DNA from 2 places in the Teredinibacter purpureus genome. Region 1 is predicted to be linked to the other one. Evidence: predicted binding sites of a transcription regulator. Region 1 holds the regulator's gene; the other holds the start of a gene.
The links. The regulator sigma-54, encoded in region 1, starts transcription at its own class of promoters, with help from an activator protein. The targets are predictions, from matches to a motif close to TGGCACANNNNTTGCNNT.
Positions count from the first base shown of each region.

Region 1 (7,953 bases):
TTAAGGTCGGGATTATTCACTAGAGCGCGTTCACGATTAAAGGTGGGTTTAATTCGTTCTTTAATACTTGTATGTTTGGAACCTTCGGGAGTTTTTGCCATCTGTGCTCGAATGGGATTTAAATCCACATAGGCCATAGCGGTGAGTAAGGCTTCTTCGGTGAGTAAAGGCTGTGATTTATACCTTCCTTCCCAGAATCGCCCCGTACAGCTTTCTTCTGTATTGGCCTGTCGTGCAATCACCTGATTCAGTTGCTGCATAAATTCGCTAATGCTGGCTAAGCGAAGCCGCCAATCGTCGACAATTTCACTCAGCACCTTCATTTCAGCTTTTTCCATTAGCTCACCTTTTTGGTATTTCTGAACTAAAAAGGGGCCTTTGTGTAGGCATAGCCAGCGCTGGATAACGTCGTCAAAGCTCCAGCGCTTTGTGGGTTCTGGGTCAATTTTCACAACGATGTGGTAATGGTTACTCATTACGGCGTAGCTGCAGATGTCGATTGAAAAGAGGGTGGCGAGTAGTCGAATACGGTCTTCAATCCATTGGCGGCGATGCTCAAAGCATTGGCCGGTACGGTCGTCGGTTCCGCATAAAAAGGTGCGCCGTACGCAGCGTGACATGATGTGGTAGTAGGGTGTGTCGGAAATCGATATTTGTTGGGCGCGAGGTGTTGTCATAAGGAAATCCGTTTCTGTATGAATATACAGTCCCAATGCTAGCCTTGGTTGGTTATGATGTCAATTGAAAAGTGGGTGTCCTTGGATGTACTTAAATTTATGGCGAAAAGACTGCCATAAATCAATCAGCTCCAAAACTGCCTCTAAGCGGGGCGTTAGGCGTAAATTTTATGAAATTATTATCCGTTATATTTTTGGCAATCTTTGTTAGTACACACGCTTCGGCAGAAGAAAAGTTGGATTGTGAAAACTTAGTCGGCACTTGGGTTGGTAGTAGTTTTGAGTACAACATAGAATCCCAGAAAACGTTTCAATCCACTTTTAATAAAGATGGAACATTTGAAATGGTATTTAACTTTGCCAATGGAGTTTCAGATGAATCACAGAAGGAGTCTGGGTTGTGGGAATGTGATGGGAGATATGTTGTAGTGCATACACTGATCGTTTCTGAAAGTGAAGTTGAATATGTAGATTTGTATGAATATTTAGAGTTAACATCGTCTTATCGTAAATACAGAGCTGTTCTGGCTAATTGTGACGATGTTGTTGGGGATTGTAATGGGAAACTGTATGAGTCAGTGAAAATTCATTAGCCTAACCAAACAAATAATCGGACAGCCACGTTAAGAGAAAAACAATCAGTTTAGTCGTGGTTTTTATTAAACTCACTAAATAATCGGACACCCATGTTAGGAAAAATATAATCAATTCAGTGCGCTAGGTTTGTGTCGGTTTTTTCAGTCTCGCTTTAACGGTCGCTAAAGCGAGAGGTTGTGGACCGCTGGCGAGATATGGCTAGTCAAAACATTCGCGAATAAATTTAAACAGTTTTCTAGCGCTGGCAGGCGGTTTGTTTAGAGAGGTTTCTTTTTGGCTGGCGCGAATTAGCTGCCGTAATTGTTGTCGGTCACACTCTGGGAATTGCTGGATAAATTCAGGTAGGGCATTGTTGTCTTTTAGTAACAGATCGCGCCACTGTTCCATTTGATGATGCTGGCGTACGTTTTGATGTTGGCCGTCCATTAGGTTTTCGTACGCCGTTTGAATGGCGTCGCCATCTTCCTTGCGCATGAGTTTACCTATAAATTTTAGATGACGTTTACGACCACTATTTTGAGTGATGTGAGGCGCTTCTTCTATGGAGCTGCGCAGCGTGTCGCTCATTGGAATTTTCGCTTGTTGGGCAGGCGTAAGTTCAGTGAGTTTTACACCAAGGTCATGCAGGGCTTGCATGTCTCTTTTTACGGCGCTTTTACTTTTCTCAAAGTCTTCGTCTGGATACTCGTCGTGTTTTTCGGTCATGTTAGTTCACAGTGGGGTTTGTAATAGGTGTTGTAAGCAGGGCATTAGCCATAGAAATAGGTTGCTAGGCCCAAAAATGAGAAAAATCCAACCACGTCGGTGACGGTCGTGAGTGTTACTCCGCCCGCTAATGCAGGATCAATGTTCATGGATTTTAGTGCTGCCGGTAAGAGTGCACCTGCCAGTGCGGCAGTAATTAAATTTATGATCATGGCAGAGCCCAATATGAGTGCGATAGTCATATCGTTAAACCACCAAGCTGCGAGTGCGGCCATTACTGTAGCCCAGAGTAGGCCATTGATAAGGCCTACGCGCACCTCTCGAGACAGTAGCCATCCTAAGTTGCTTGAGCCAATGTGGCCTAACGCCATACCGCGAATCACGACAGTTAGGGTTTGAGAGCCGGCAACGCCGCCCATGCTGGCGACTATCGGCATTAAGATAGCGAGCGCCACTACTTTTTCGATGGTTGCGTCGAATAAACTTATGACAGTGGAGGCGAGTATGGCGGTTAGAAGATTGACGCCGAGCCAGATTGCCCGCCTTGGTGCAGAACGCCGAACGGTAGCGAAGGTGTCTTCATCTTCATCGAGGCCAGCGAGACTCATTAAGGAGTGATCTGCGTCTTCACGAATAACATCGACAACGTCATCGATGGTTATTCGCCCAAGTAATTTGCCGTTTTCGTCTACAACAGGCGCCGATACCCAATCGTGCAGTTCGAACAATTTGGCTACGTCTCTATCGGGCAGGGTGGCCGGTATGGCGTTGGTGTCGGTCACCATGACTTCTCTCACCGTGACGTTCGGATCGGTGGTCAGTAGTTTGGCGAGCGGCAGTATGCCGAGGTAGTCATCTTTGCGATTGACGACGATTAGGCTATCGGTAGAGGGCGGAAGCTCGGTATGACGGCGCAGGTAACGTAGAACAACATCTAAGGTAAATCGCGGACGTACCGTAATCGTATCGGTATTGGTAAGGCCGCCAGCAGTCGCTTCATCGTAGGCAATAACGGCTTCAACGCGGCTTCTGTCTTGGTCGGTCATGGCCTCCAATACTTCTTGAATCACCTGCTCGGGCAATTGCTGGAGGATGTCTACTATGTCATCGGTATCGAGGCCTTCTGTTAGTTCGACAAGCTCTTCGGTGTCCATTTCTTGAAGAAATAGGCTTTGAACGTCATCTGAAAGCTCTTCGAGAACTTCACCGGAAACATCTTTATCGATTAAGTCCCATAGCAGCGTACGCGATTGTGGCGGTGACGATTCTATAAGGTGCGCAATTTCCGGTGGACGCAAACCGTTAAGCATGCGGCGAACCTGTCGGAAGGTTCCGCTATCGAGCAACGCTTGCACTTTGCTGAGGTGCAAATGCGATGGGTTGTCGATTTGTTCGGCGGCCTGAGGCATAAAATCATCCGATTGCGGTGCAGCTATAGGTGGATTGCGCTATTGGGCAGAAATTGTAGCCTTTTCAAAGGCTTCCGCAAATCAATTAATTCCATTGTGAGCAGTTTATTCGGCTTCGTCGAAGCGGTTGTTGATTAAATTTGTGACTGCGGCCATTGCGGCTTCTTCGTCTTCACCTTCGGTGCGAAGCTGTATTTCAGTGCCCTTGGAGGCGGCGAGTAGCATCAGCGACATGATGCTTTTTGCGTCAGTAGATTTGCCGTTGGCGGTGACCTCTGTACGTGCGGAGAAGCGGTTAGCGATATTGGCAAGCTTGGTGGCTGCACGCGCGTGTAGCCCAAGCTTGTTGATTATCTGTAGGTGCTTTTCCTGCATGGGCGCTTCGCTAATGTGGCTGGTGAAGAGTTTATCGGTTGCTGCGTGAGTGTCTGGCGTACGCTGCTAATGGCCGGGTTTGTTCTCGAGTTGTCTGTGACGCGTTTGAACATTTTTATAGTCGTCTTTTAACGCTTTCGCTAGCCTCTCGCACATATAAACCGAGCGATGCCAGCCACCGGTACAGCCAATGGCAAAGGTTAAATAGCTCCGGTTGTTGGCTTCAAAGCGAGGTGTCCATTTGCGTACGAACGTTAATATGTCGTTAAACATTTCTTCGACTTCTGTTTCGCCATTAAGGTAATCAATCACTTTTGGTTCTAGCCCGCTGTGCTCACGTAGCTGCGTGCTCCAATAGGGGTTCGGTAGGCACCGAACGTCAAAAATAAAATCAACATCAACCGGTACGCCATATTTGTAGCCGAATGATTTGAACATAAGCGCTGTACCTTTGCTTTCTTCGCCTACAACAAGGTGTTTGATTGCGCTACGCAATTCATGGAGGCTAAGGCTTGAGGTGTCGATAGTGACATCTGCGGCAGCGGCCATGGGTTGTAGAATCGTTTTCTCCCGCGCGATGGCTTCGTTGAGGCCAATATATTCGTCGGAAAGGGGATGGCGACGTCGGGTTTCACTAAAGCGTTTTAATAGTACTTCGCGAGAACTGTCTAAAAAGACCACTTGATAGTCGTCACGTTTAATAGGGGCGCTTTGTATAAGTTCGGATAACTTGCTGAGGTCACTGTAAATATTGCGAGCGTCTATGCCAATCGCAAAGCGCTGTGCATTGGCTTCGCGAGTGGAGCTTATTTGTTCTATGAGCGCGGGTAAAAGGTTTACAGGCAGGTTGTCTATACAGGTGAAACCTTCATCTTCCAGTAGGTGGAGAGCGGAGGTTTTACCTGAGCCTGATCGACCACTGATGATAAGCAAGTGCATGTGCGGGTATCGCCTTATCTAGTGGGTTATGAACATGATAAGAAAGGGCTATGGGACATTAGTCTTTATTGACTATAGCCAATTTTTTGATATCAGTTTACACCAGCTGCAATACGAAATAGTTCGTGATTGTTGGGACAAGCTCTCAACTCTTCGACATAGCTGGGGTTTTGTAACGCTTCCGCTAGTGTTGCGAGGGCCTGCAGGTGGCTGTCTTCTGCGTCTTCTGGCACTAGCATGGCAAACACTAGATCGATGGGTTCGCCATCAACGGCATCGAAATCTATTGGGGTGTCGAGTGTTAGGCAGGCGCATAGCGTTTCGCCCTTAGTGGCAAAGCGGCAGTGTGGAATGGCGATGCCTTGGCCTATACCGGTTGAGCCCAAGCGTTCGCGCCCCACAAGGTTTTGAAACAGTGCGGTGGCGTCACCTTCGGGCAATGAGTCTGCAAAAATGGTCGCCAAGCTTTCAAGGAGGCGTTTTTTGCTGGCGCCGGTGATATGGGCTTTGCAGCGGTCTTCAGTAAGAATGGAAGAAATTTGCATGAGGTTAAGTTGTTACTAATCCTTTCGGTGGCCTGTGGCTGGGTTAAAAGGCCTATAAAGAGCGGTGCTCTTATGTGTTATTACCCAGCGATTTGGCGCGCATTCTACCAGTATTGTTGCGTGATCCAAGTGTGGAATAGGAATGTAGTTAAAAAAAGTTTCTATTAAGAAAGATAGCGTGTTTTAAACTAGTCGTTTACGTTCGTTTGAGGGAGGGATATGCAGCGATTCTCGGTATTTGGCGATGGTTCTACGCGCCACTTTGATACCTTGTTCGGCGAGTAAGCCGGTAATTTTTGAGTCGCTGAGCGGCTTGCGTTGGTTTTCGGCGGCAACGAGCTTTTTAATGATCGCGCGAATGGCGGTAGATGAGCATTCTCCACCTGTGTCTGTGGCCACGTGGCTCGAAAAGAAGTATTTCAGTTCGAATATACCTTGAGGGGTATGCATATACTTTTGAGTGGTGACACGGGAAATGGTCGACTCGTGCATTTCGACTATTTCTGCGACATCGTGCAACACCATGGGCTTCATGGCTTCTGGCCCATAGTCTAAAAAGCCTTGTTGTTTTTCAACGATACACGTGGAGACCTTTAATAGCGTTTCATTACGGCTTTGTAGGCTTTTGAGAAACCAGCGAGCTTCTTGAAGGTTGTCGCGCAAGAAGGTGTTATCGGAGCTGGAATCTGCTCGTTTCACTAGTGAGGCGTAGCCTGAGTTTATCCGCAGCTTTGGCGCGATATCGGGATTTAATTGGACTTGCCAGCGATTGTTAACTTTGGCAACAAAAACATCGGGTACAACATATTCTGTTTCGTCTGCCCCTATGGATTCGCCGGGGCGAGGGTTCAGGCTCTGAATAACACTGATAACCGATTGGAGCTCGGGCTCCTTTATACGCAGTTTACGCATGAGTTGCTTGAAGTCACGGCTACCCAGTACGTCGAGATAGTCGCGTACTAAGGTTTTGGCTTGCGCTAGGTTGGGGGTATCGTCACTGAGTTGATTCAGCTGAATAAGTAAGCATTCACGTACGTCCTGGCTCAGAACGCCTGGCGGGTCAAACTGCTGTATACGGTGCAGTACGGCGAGAACTTCGTCCATTTCAAGTTCTTCGTGTTGAACCTGTAAACCTGAAAAAATCTCGTCTAATGACAGGCCCAGTATGCCGTTGGGAGCGACGGCGTCTATAAGGGTTTCCGCAATTTCGTTGTCGAGCGCAGACATCGGCGTTAAATTAAGTTGCCAGCTGAGGTGGTCTTGCAGGCTTTCTGAGGTGCCGCGACGAGATTCAAAGTCGTAGTCATCGCCTTCGGGTTTTGAGAGGCCAGAGCCACTTGAAGACGGTTCGTATATGTCGTCCCAACTCGTGTCTACGGCAAGGTCGGTAGGAATGTTGTCGTCATTCCAGTCGCTATCGGGCTGGTCGGGAGCTTCGTTGCTCGTATCACTCGTACTGCTCGTGTTTTCACTACCGTTTAAGGCAGGGTTTTCGCTTTCTTGAGCGGGCGGTTCGCTCTGCTGGGTATTTTCAGTATTGGCGGGAGCGGGTTCATCTATGTCGTCAGATGTTTCGAGCATTGGATTGGAATCCAGTGCTTCTTGAATTTCGGCTTGCAAATCCAGAGTCGAGAGTTGCAGGAGGCGTATTGCCTGTTGCAACTGAGGAGTCATGGTGAGTTGTTGGCCCAGCTTAAGCTGGAGGGTTTGCTTCATAAGGCGATGGCTGATGTCACGACGAGAGTTTGATCAGGCGCCAACCCAAAAGCGGGTGAAAACTAAGCTTGGGGTTGGGGCGTTATGTGTGTAAATCGCCTTTAGTTTAGTCGCGCTGGCGGCCACAAGCAATGCTTTTAAGTGCTTTTGTTAGCAAAGAATGTGCCGCTGTGGCGCAACTTTTTTGTGAGTTGTCAAGCATGAATTGTGTCAAAGAGTAAAGTGTTTGCCAAGGTATACTTCGCGCACTTTTTGGTTATTAAGAACATCATTGGAGGCGCCTTCGGCGATGATATGCCCTTCCGATACGATATAGGCTTTCTCGCAGATATCGAGTGTTTCGCGCACATTGTGGTCCGTTATTAAAACACCGATACCGCGTTGTTTTAAGTGTTGAACAATTTCTTTGATGTCGCTAACTGAAATAGGGTCAACGCCCGCGAAGGGTTCGTCCAGCAATATAAATTGTGGCTCTGTGGCGAGTGCGCGCGCTATTTCAACTCGCCGCCTCTCTCCGCCCGAGAGCGCCATCCCCAAGCTATCGCGAATATGCTGTATGTGAAACTCGTTTAAGAGTTTTTCCATGGCTGCGGTGCGGTCTTTTCGGCGTAAGTCTTTGCGCGTTTCTAGAATGGCCATAATGTTGTCGGCAACGGTTAGCTTGCGAAAAACCGACGCTTCTTGTGGCAAGTAACCCAAACCTTCCCGTGCTCGTTCGTGCATGGAGTAGTGAGTAACATCTTTTTCGCCAATGGAGATTGAGCCTCGATCGGCCTTTACTATGCCCGCAATCATGTAGAAACAGGTGGTTTTACCTGCGCCATTGGGGCCAAGGAGCCCAACAATTTGGCCGTCGTCAACTGAAATGGACACGTCGATAACGACTTTGCGGCCTTTATAGCTTTTTGCCAAATGTTGTGCAGAGAGTGTAGGCATGGGGTTTGTTGGGTGCTCGTTAGGGTTCGACCAGTTCTTCAGTCGATAAGGCTT
Region 1 is NZ_CP060092.1:1,487,960-1,495,912, forward strand. It holds gene H5647_RS06610 (transposase) at 1-677, opposite strand, end outside; gene H5647_RS06615 (lipocalin family protein) at 848-1,270, shown strand; gene yjgA (ribosome biogenesis factor YjgA) at 1,473-1,979, opposite strand; gene mgtE (magnesium transporter) at 2,024-3,388, opposite strand; gene H5647_RS06630 (HPr family phosphocarrier protein) at 3,494-3,763, opposite strand; gene rapZ (RNase adapter RapZ) at 3,830-4,702, opposite strand; gene H5647_RS06640 (PTS sugar transporter subunit IIA) at 4,795-5,247, opposite strand; gene H5647_RS06645 (RNA polymerase factor sigma-54) at 5,431-6,963, opposite strand; gene lptB (LPS export ABC transporter ATP-binding protein) at 7,174-7,899, opposite strand; gene lptA (lipopolysaccharide transport periplasmic protein LptA) at 7,919-7,953, opposite strand, start outside.

Region 2 (7,953 bases), 960 kb from region 1:
GTTGACGCGAGCGAGTGCAGGTATAGCACTCGCTTAATATTATCCTCTTCCCCCAACCCAAAGTTCTATTTAATTCATTAAAAACATGCGCTAAAGGCATGTTTTTTTGTTCTACGCCTGTCATTTTTCTGTCACGCAATACTCATAAATATGTCATGAGCTTGCGCTAAAGTGATCGAAATGGAGGGTGTAACATGCGTCTATTTCATACTATACATCAAATCGATTTAATGACTTTTGATTGGTGCTTACGCCGTAAGCACCGAGAGTTGGCTGTGGTGTTAAGCCGATACGTATCGCGGGTTGCCGACGGCCCTCTCTACGCTGTTATCGTATTTGTTTTCATGCTGCTAGAACAATGGCACATGGTTAAACTGATGGTTGTAGCGTTTCTTATTGAGCGAGCACTGTATTGTATTTTTAAATCCTCTTTTCGTCGCAATAGGCCTGCAGTTGCTATCCCAGGCTATAAAAGCGAGGTTGTTCCTTCCGATCAATTTAGTTTCCCCTCAGGGCATACCTCAGCCGCATTTTTAGTTGCCTGCGCGCTGGTGGGGGCGTACCCCGCATTGGGGTGGCTGTTGTACCCCTGGGCCGTGAGCGTTGGTGCGGCAAGGGTGATGCTTGGTGTGCACTTCCCTACAGACGTTATGGCGGGTGCGTTACTTGGCCATACCATATGCTTGCTTGTTCTAGCGGCACTCTAATTATAATTGTGTGCAAGACGACATCGTAGCGAGTTAACTTACAATAAGAGTGACGAATGAAAATACTTTATGGTGTCCAAGGAACGGGTAATGGTCATATTAGTCGCGCACGCGCGATGAATAAATATTTAAAAGAAAACGAGATAGATGTGGATTATGTCTTCTCGGGGCGAGAAAGAAATAAGTATTTCGACATGGAAGAGTTTGGAGCGTGGCGAGATTTCAAAGGTTTAACGTTTGTACACAATGCTGGAAAATTAAGTGTTATAAGGACATTAAAAGATGCAAAATTCAAACAGCTTTGGCAGGATATTAACAGCCTGGAGGTCGACAACTACGATTTGATCGTGACCGATTTTGAACCGATTACGGCATGGGCTGCTAAGCGGGCGGGGAAGTTTTGTCTAGGCGTGGGCCATCAATATGCCTTTGAACATAAGGTGCCACGTAGAGGCGATGACTTTATTGCCCGCACAATAATGTCGTCCTTTGCTCCTGCCTCCGAAGGGTTGGGGTTACATTGGCATCACTTTAATCAAGCGATATTACCGCCTATTGTGGAGTTAGACCCTGTGGCGGACCCCGTGGATAAAAAGAAAATTTTGGTGTACTTGGGGTTTGAGGATAGCGACGAAGTTATTCGTTTGCTTGAGCCATTTGAAGAATATAGTTTTTATTATTATGGGCCATTTTACGAGTACCAAAGTTTGGGCCATATTAAGCTTAAACCGTTGTCGCGTGATGGTTTTAAATACGACTTGGCAACGGCGAATGGTGTTATATGCAATGCCGGTTTTGAACTGTCTAGCGAGGCAATTCAGCTGGGTAAAAAATTGTTGGTTAAACCGCTAATGGGACAGCTTGAGCAGCTATCAAATGCGAAAGCAATGGAGGAGCTCTATTTAGCGATGACAATGGAGTTTTTAGACAAAAAAATTGTGGGTGAATGGTTAGATGATTTCCCTACTAAACGCGTGACTTACCCAAATGTAGCAAAGGCCATTGCCGAATGGATTGCCGCAGAAAGCTGGACACTGGAAGGCTCAAAAAACAAGTTAATTGAAACCCTGTGGAGCCATGTTGAGGGGCATGGGTTACCCTCTTTTGACAATAGTGGCTTGCAGCCTGTATTCATTGAATAATCAACGTTATGTTATTGGAGTGTTCGTTTGGTGAGGCGTATTTAAGCGATAGAGCGGCAAGGTTTGTTGAAGATGTTGGCCCGTACCCATAAAAAAAAGAATAGTTTTATGGGTGTTTCGGCCAATAGGGGACGCTCTATTTGGGGAGAGGTGCTCATTATAAAGGTGTTGGTACTTATAGTTTCGTAAATAAATAAAGCGCTGTTAACCAGCCCGCAGCGGCGACCAGTTTCCACGTTAACACTGGGTCGCGCTCTAACAGCGGCACTTCCTCTGGCGTTGTCCATTTCGTGTTGGGGCTACGCAGGTCTTTAACCCATTCCGATAGGGCAGAATAACGAGCGTTTGGTTGAATACTTAAAGCTTTTTCTAGTGCTTTATCGAGCCAAAAAGGTACCAGTGGATTGTGCTGTCGAGCAGGAATGTAGTTTAATTTTTGAAAGCTTTTTAAATCCTTCGCGTTGCTATAGGCTTCTCCATAAGGCTGTTTTTGGGTTAGCATTTCATAGAGTAAAACAGCGAGAGAGAATTGATCTGATTTTTGTCCCACGGTACCGCCGTAACGATACTCAGGGGCGGAATAGTCTAGAGTACCTAAAATTGTGTCGCGCTGAAACGGCGAGCCAATCTCGTGAATACCCGCGACCCAGCAGGAGCCAAAGTCAATTATCGTGGCGCCTTGAATTCCTACAACGATATTTCCCGGTTTAATATCTTGGTGTAAGGTATCTTTTCGGTGAAAGGCGCGAATACCTTTTACCATTTGCTCCAACAGTTCGATGGCATCGGTAATGGCAAAGGGAGCACGCTCTTTTATTAATTGCTCTAAGGTTGGGCCGGCAACATGCTCTGTTAAATAGTACAGCGTTTTTCGGACATGCGGGGGCGTGACGACTCGAGCAACTTGTGGGTTTTGAATGCGCGCGCCAATCCAAGATTCCATCACAAAACGTTCAATGTAAGCGGGGTCATCATCATAATTCACCGAAGGTGTTTTCATGACTAATGGTTTGCCATCACTATTCTTAACTAAATAAACCTGACTTCTTTCCGATTCATGTAGAATTTTTTCAACGGTCATGCCATCAATCTTATTGCCGGCTTCCAGTAGGGGAGGGAATGGCAGCTTAGATAGTACATTGACGGCGTCGGCTTGAGAGGGTGTACCAATCGAAACAATCTTAACCGCCTGAACACTAATGTTATCTTTTGTCTCGTACTTTACTGCGAGCGCGGACAAGGTCTCCGTGATGGTTTCTGGAAAATCTTGGTGTTCTAATACCAGTTTTTTAAATTCTCGCGAGGGAATGGCATCGTGTATGCCGTCGGAGGTTAAAACAAACAGGTCGCCAGGTTCGATTTCCTCCATTTGCATGTCCACTTCAAGCGTTATGTCGGCACCTAGAGCGCGGCTTAAATAGGTGGTGTCTTTATCGATACGTTGCGTGTGATCACGTGTTAACTGTTCGAGTTGGTTCTCTCTTACGCGGTAGATACGAGTGTCGCCAATATGAAACGTGAAACTTTTATCGCCTTTTAAAATAAGTGCACTAAAGGTTGTAAGGTAGCCTTCGCCACGGACACTGTTTTGGCTTTGCCCCCACAAATATTGGTTAAGCGACCGAATAACCTGCATTGCCGACTGCTGCGTTCGCCAAGTGTCGGGCGTAGCATAATAGTCGGTTAGAAACCCCGTAATGGCTGATTGACTTGCTTGCCGTGCGGCGGAGCTACTGCTTACGCCGTCGGCTACGGCAATGGCGATACCTTTTGTCGCAAGCGTGGTTTGTTGATCGTTAGAAGGAATGCGAGCGCCGACGGTATCTTGGTTTTCAGGCTTGTTGGGGCCTTTGTCACTGTATTGGGAGAGTGCAATTTTGAGGGACGATTTTAAGTGGTCCACTGTAGGTCCTTGTCGCGTTTGGTAGCGTTATCCTATCACTATTTTAAATGTATGGCGTTAGCGGTAGATCGGAGTACACCAGTGGCAATAATAGAGAGAATAGTCGAAATAAAGGGGCGTTAGCCTGCGTCTTGGTTGTGTGTATTACGGTAGGACGTCATTAAAAAAAGGAGGGGATGAAATACATCCCCCCCTTTTTGTTGACGAGCTTAGGTCAACTCAATTTTCTGCACGGTACCATCTGGAAGTACTTCAGTCATATGCCCTTCGGGCTCTTCTAAAAACTGAACAATCACAAAGATAACCGCAGCACAGCCTCCAATAATTAAAAAGAAGGTACTTGCATCGACAAAGCTATAGGCGGTTAGAAACGTAACGGCACCAACGTTACCGTAGGCACCTGCCATGCCGGCAATTTGGCCTGTCATGCGGCGTTTAACTAAAGGCACCATGGCAAACACGGCACCCTCTCCAGCTTGAACAAAGAAGGAACAACACATAACGGCGACAACCGCTAAAAATATAGGCCAGCCTGAATCGATTTGAGAGAGAATGCAATAGCCTACAGTGAGGCCAGCTATAAAAATGGAAAGTGATTTGCGACGGCCAAATCGGTCTGAAATATAACCGCCGCCTGGGCGCGCAATCAAATTCATAAAAGCAAAGACTGCACCGAGGGCGCCGGCTTGAACTAAGCTCAAGCTGGTAAATGTTTCGAGAAAAAAGGCCGGCAGCATCGAGACAACGGCGAGCTCTGAGCCAAAGGTTACAAAATAGGCCCAGTCTAAAATCGCAACTTGCTTGAATTTGTATTTGTCATGCTCAGGAGCGCCGTGCGCGAGCATCTCTTTGTTAACTTTATAAATTTGAGAAAACTGGAAAACAAATAGCGCAACCAGTACACCATAAAAGGTGTAGGTGGCCGTTTGGCTTAACAATTTAACGCCCGCTGGAGATAGTTTCCACGCTAATACTGCCAGAATAAGATACATGGGAATATTCATGGCTAAATAGAAGTAAAAATCTTTCTTGCTGGTAACTTCTAAACCACCGGATTTTTTTGGCTTAAAGTAGGTAGAGCCTTTGGGTGTGTTACGTGCTTTCCAATAGAAGATAAAACCATACACGAATGCAATTACGCCCGTGGACGCAATCGCGTAGCGCCAGCCATCGTCCCCGCCATACAATAATGCCACGGTGGGTAAAGAGAACGCTGCAGCCGCTGAACCGAAATTACCCCAGCCGCCGTACACGCCTTCGGCCAAGCCAACTTGACGAGCTGGAAACCACTCGCCAACCATGCGAATACCAATAACAAACCCAGCACCGGCAAAACCCATAGCGAAGCGCATAATAGCGAGTTGTTCGAAGCTGGTGGCAAAGGCAAAGCCTAAGCAAAGAAGGCCGGATACTACGAGTAAGCAGCTGAAAACAATACGTGGCCCAAATTTGTCCACCAAAATACCAATGACAATTCGCGCTGGAATAGTAAGTGCCACGTTTAAAATAAGCAGGGCTTTCCACTGAGCCCCTGTCATATTAAAGGCCTCCATGATAAGCGGTTTCATGGGAGCATGAGAAAACCACATGACAAAGGTTAAAAAGAATGCAAACCAAGTGAGGTGCAGCGTGCGGATATTAGTTTGTGAAAAATCCAGCAGGTTTAACTTAGAGGAACTCATACGGTTTCCTTCTTCTCCTAAAAAATGTGGATGAGTTACACCGGTGCGGTGATCGCTCATATTGAAATGTTTGATTAACACCTAGCAATCGTCATGCCAGCACCGTTATGGCTCGATAAAGCCCAGTAAGGACCTTGTTAAAAGGGTTTCTGAATAAAAAACAAACATAGTTGTGACCGTATGCTGTGCGTTTCGGCTCGTTTTTGGTGCGCTTTAGGTGGGAGTAAGCGTGCAAGATAAATGTGCGATAGTATGCGCGGCTGGAGATCGATGATTGGATGAAAGAATTATGGCAAAACGACCCTCAACAAAAAGCAAAAGCCCGAAACCTGCGGTAAACCAAAAGAAAAGGCCGGCGCAGCAATGGCGAACGCGACTTGGCTTACACGTTCAAGCACTTAGTTTTGGCTTGTTAACGCTAATCGTGGCGTTTACGGTCAGCTGGGTGGTATTGGCAAAATATGATTTTATGTACGGAGTTTGGCTCGATCATGGTGGAATTGGGCAAGGAATAGATACCTATGGCCCGCAAAATCGATATAAGACGGGATTTGGTGACACGACTCGAGATGAGCGCATTAGGGTGTTTAGTGAGATAAATAGCAGTGTACATCGAGGCGGGGAAGGCTTAGCCGACATTACGTATACGTCACCGAGTAGCGATGGAGTGCACGTGCTATTGCGATCACCTGAGGTGATTCACCTGCAAGATGTGGCCAATTTGATCGATGTTTTATTTGGCGTTGCGTTTATATCCGTTATTTTGTGGTGTGGCGTGAGCGGGTATCTATTACTCGTGGAGCGTTCTATGCCTTCACTTAAACAGCAAAGTATGGCGGTGTTAGCGTTAACGGTTCCGGCCATTGTTCTGGTGTTAATACTCGGCCCAACGGATGTGTTCAATCAGTTTCATATATGGATATTTCCCGCGGGGCATGAATGGTTTTTTTATTATCAAGATTCGCTCATGTCGACATTGATGCTAGCCCCAACACTTTTTGGATGGATAGCCATCGCGTTATTAGTGGCGGCGGCGGTAAGCTTCGTGGTTATTCAGGGCGTGTTACAGGTGGCGGCCACAACTGTACCGCGACTTTTAACGCGCAAGTAGGTATATAACCGCAAGGGCTAGAATAGCCGATAGGCTTTGCCAAAAGGCTACAGGGTTTCGGTCTAGTAACGGTGGCTGTGTTTTGGTGAGAAATTCACGGCTGGGCCTGCGTAAATCGGCGATGAATTCTGAAAAAGCATCGTAGCGTTTGTAAGGGTTAGGGTGTAATACTGTCTTGAGCGTGTCGTCAATCCAAGCGGGAATTTCGCGTTTGTCATGTAGCGCGGTTCTATACCGTAAGTTTCGTTGTGCGGAGGGTGTTCTGGCTTTGGCGACCTCGGCTCCATAGGGAAGGTTGCCCGTTAACATCTGATAGGTAATAACCCCTAGAGAGAATAGATCCGAACGCGGTGTGCCTGGTTCTCCCAAAAAATATTCGGGTGCTGTGTATTGTGCGGTTCCGAGAATATTTTGTCGTTCAATTGCGGTTGTAATCTCCATAATTCCTGCAACTTTCGTTGCGCCAAAATCGATAATTTTTACGGTTCCCGTTGCGTCGATCATAATGTTTTCAGGCCGTAAGTCTTGATGTAACATTTCTAACCGATGAAAAGCCCGCAACCCCTTTGCAATTTGTTCCACAATTTCTCTAACGCTTTCGAGTGTGGGTTTTGGGTTGTCTATCATCCATTGGGTTAGTGTTTGGCCGTCGATAAACTCGGTTGCAATATAGATAAAGTGCCGTTGCCGTGTTTGCGAACAAGGCTTTAGTACATAGGGGTTATCTATGCGCTTGGCGACCCATTCCTCCATTAAAAAACGTTCTAGGTAGGCTGAATCGTTTCTCAAGTCGATAGAGGGGATTTTGATGATAGTGGGTGTTTTGGTTTCGTTATCCTCCGCTAAATAGACATGGCTACGACTACTGCCGTATATCTTCCTCAAAATGGTATAACCATCAAATTGTGCACGAGCCTCCAGTAATGGTGGGAATGGTAACTCGCTGTATTGTTGGTAAATTGCGCGTGTATCGTGGCTTGGTAACGTATTAATACGTACAACTTGTGCAGTAAGGTTGTCGGTGCTGCCATTGTCGAAGGCTGCCTCTACAATAAATTTTGCGGCGGTATTTAAATCTTGCTGGTGAGCGTTAATAGTCTCGGTAATGAGCTGGTCATTCGCAAATTCATAAACACCGTCAGAAGCAAGAATAAAGATGTCGCCTTCGGCAACGGGTAAGGCCTTGTAGTCAATTTCGAGATGTGAATTAATACCTAAACCTCGGCTTAGGTAGCTTTGCTCTTGTGAAACCCAAAGCCTATGATCCTGAGTAAGCTGTTCTAATGCGTTGTTATGTAGCCGGTAGATGCGAGTATCGCCAATATGAAAAATGTGCGCGGTATCCGACTTTATAATCAGTGCACTTAACGTACAGACATACCCGCGGTCTTTATCGTAGCGGTATTGG
Region 2 is NZ_CP060092.1:2,448,335-2,456,287, forward strand. It holds gene H5647_RS10535 (DsbA family oxidoreductase) at 1-5, shown strand, start outside; gene H5647_RS10540 (phosphatase PAP2 family protein) at 195-707, shown strand; gene H5647_RS10545 (MJ1255/VC2487 family glycosyltransferase) at 764-1,849, shown strand; gene H5647_RS10550 (bifunctional protein-serine/threonine kinase/phosphatase) at 2,025-3,752, opposite strand; gene H5647_RS10555 (NarK family nitrate/nitrite MFS transporter) at 3,962-5,434, opposite strand; gene H5647_RS10560 (lipoprotein intramolecular transacylase Lit) at 5,724-6,545, shown strand; gene H5647_RS10565 (bifunctional protein-serine/threonine kinase/phosphatase) at 6,531-7,953, opposite strand, start outside.
Region 2: the regulator sigma-54 is predicted to act here: its motif matches at 5,516-5,533, upstream of H5647_RS10555 (NarK family nitrate/nitrite MFS transporter).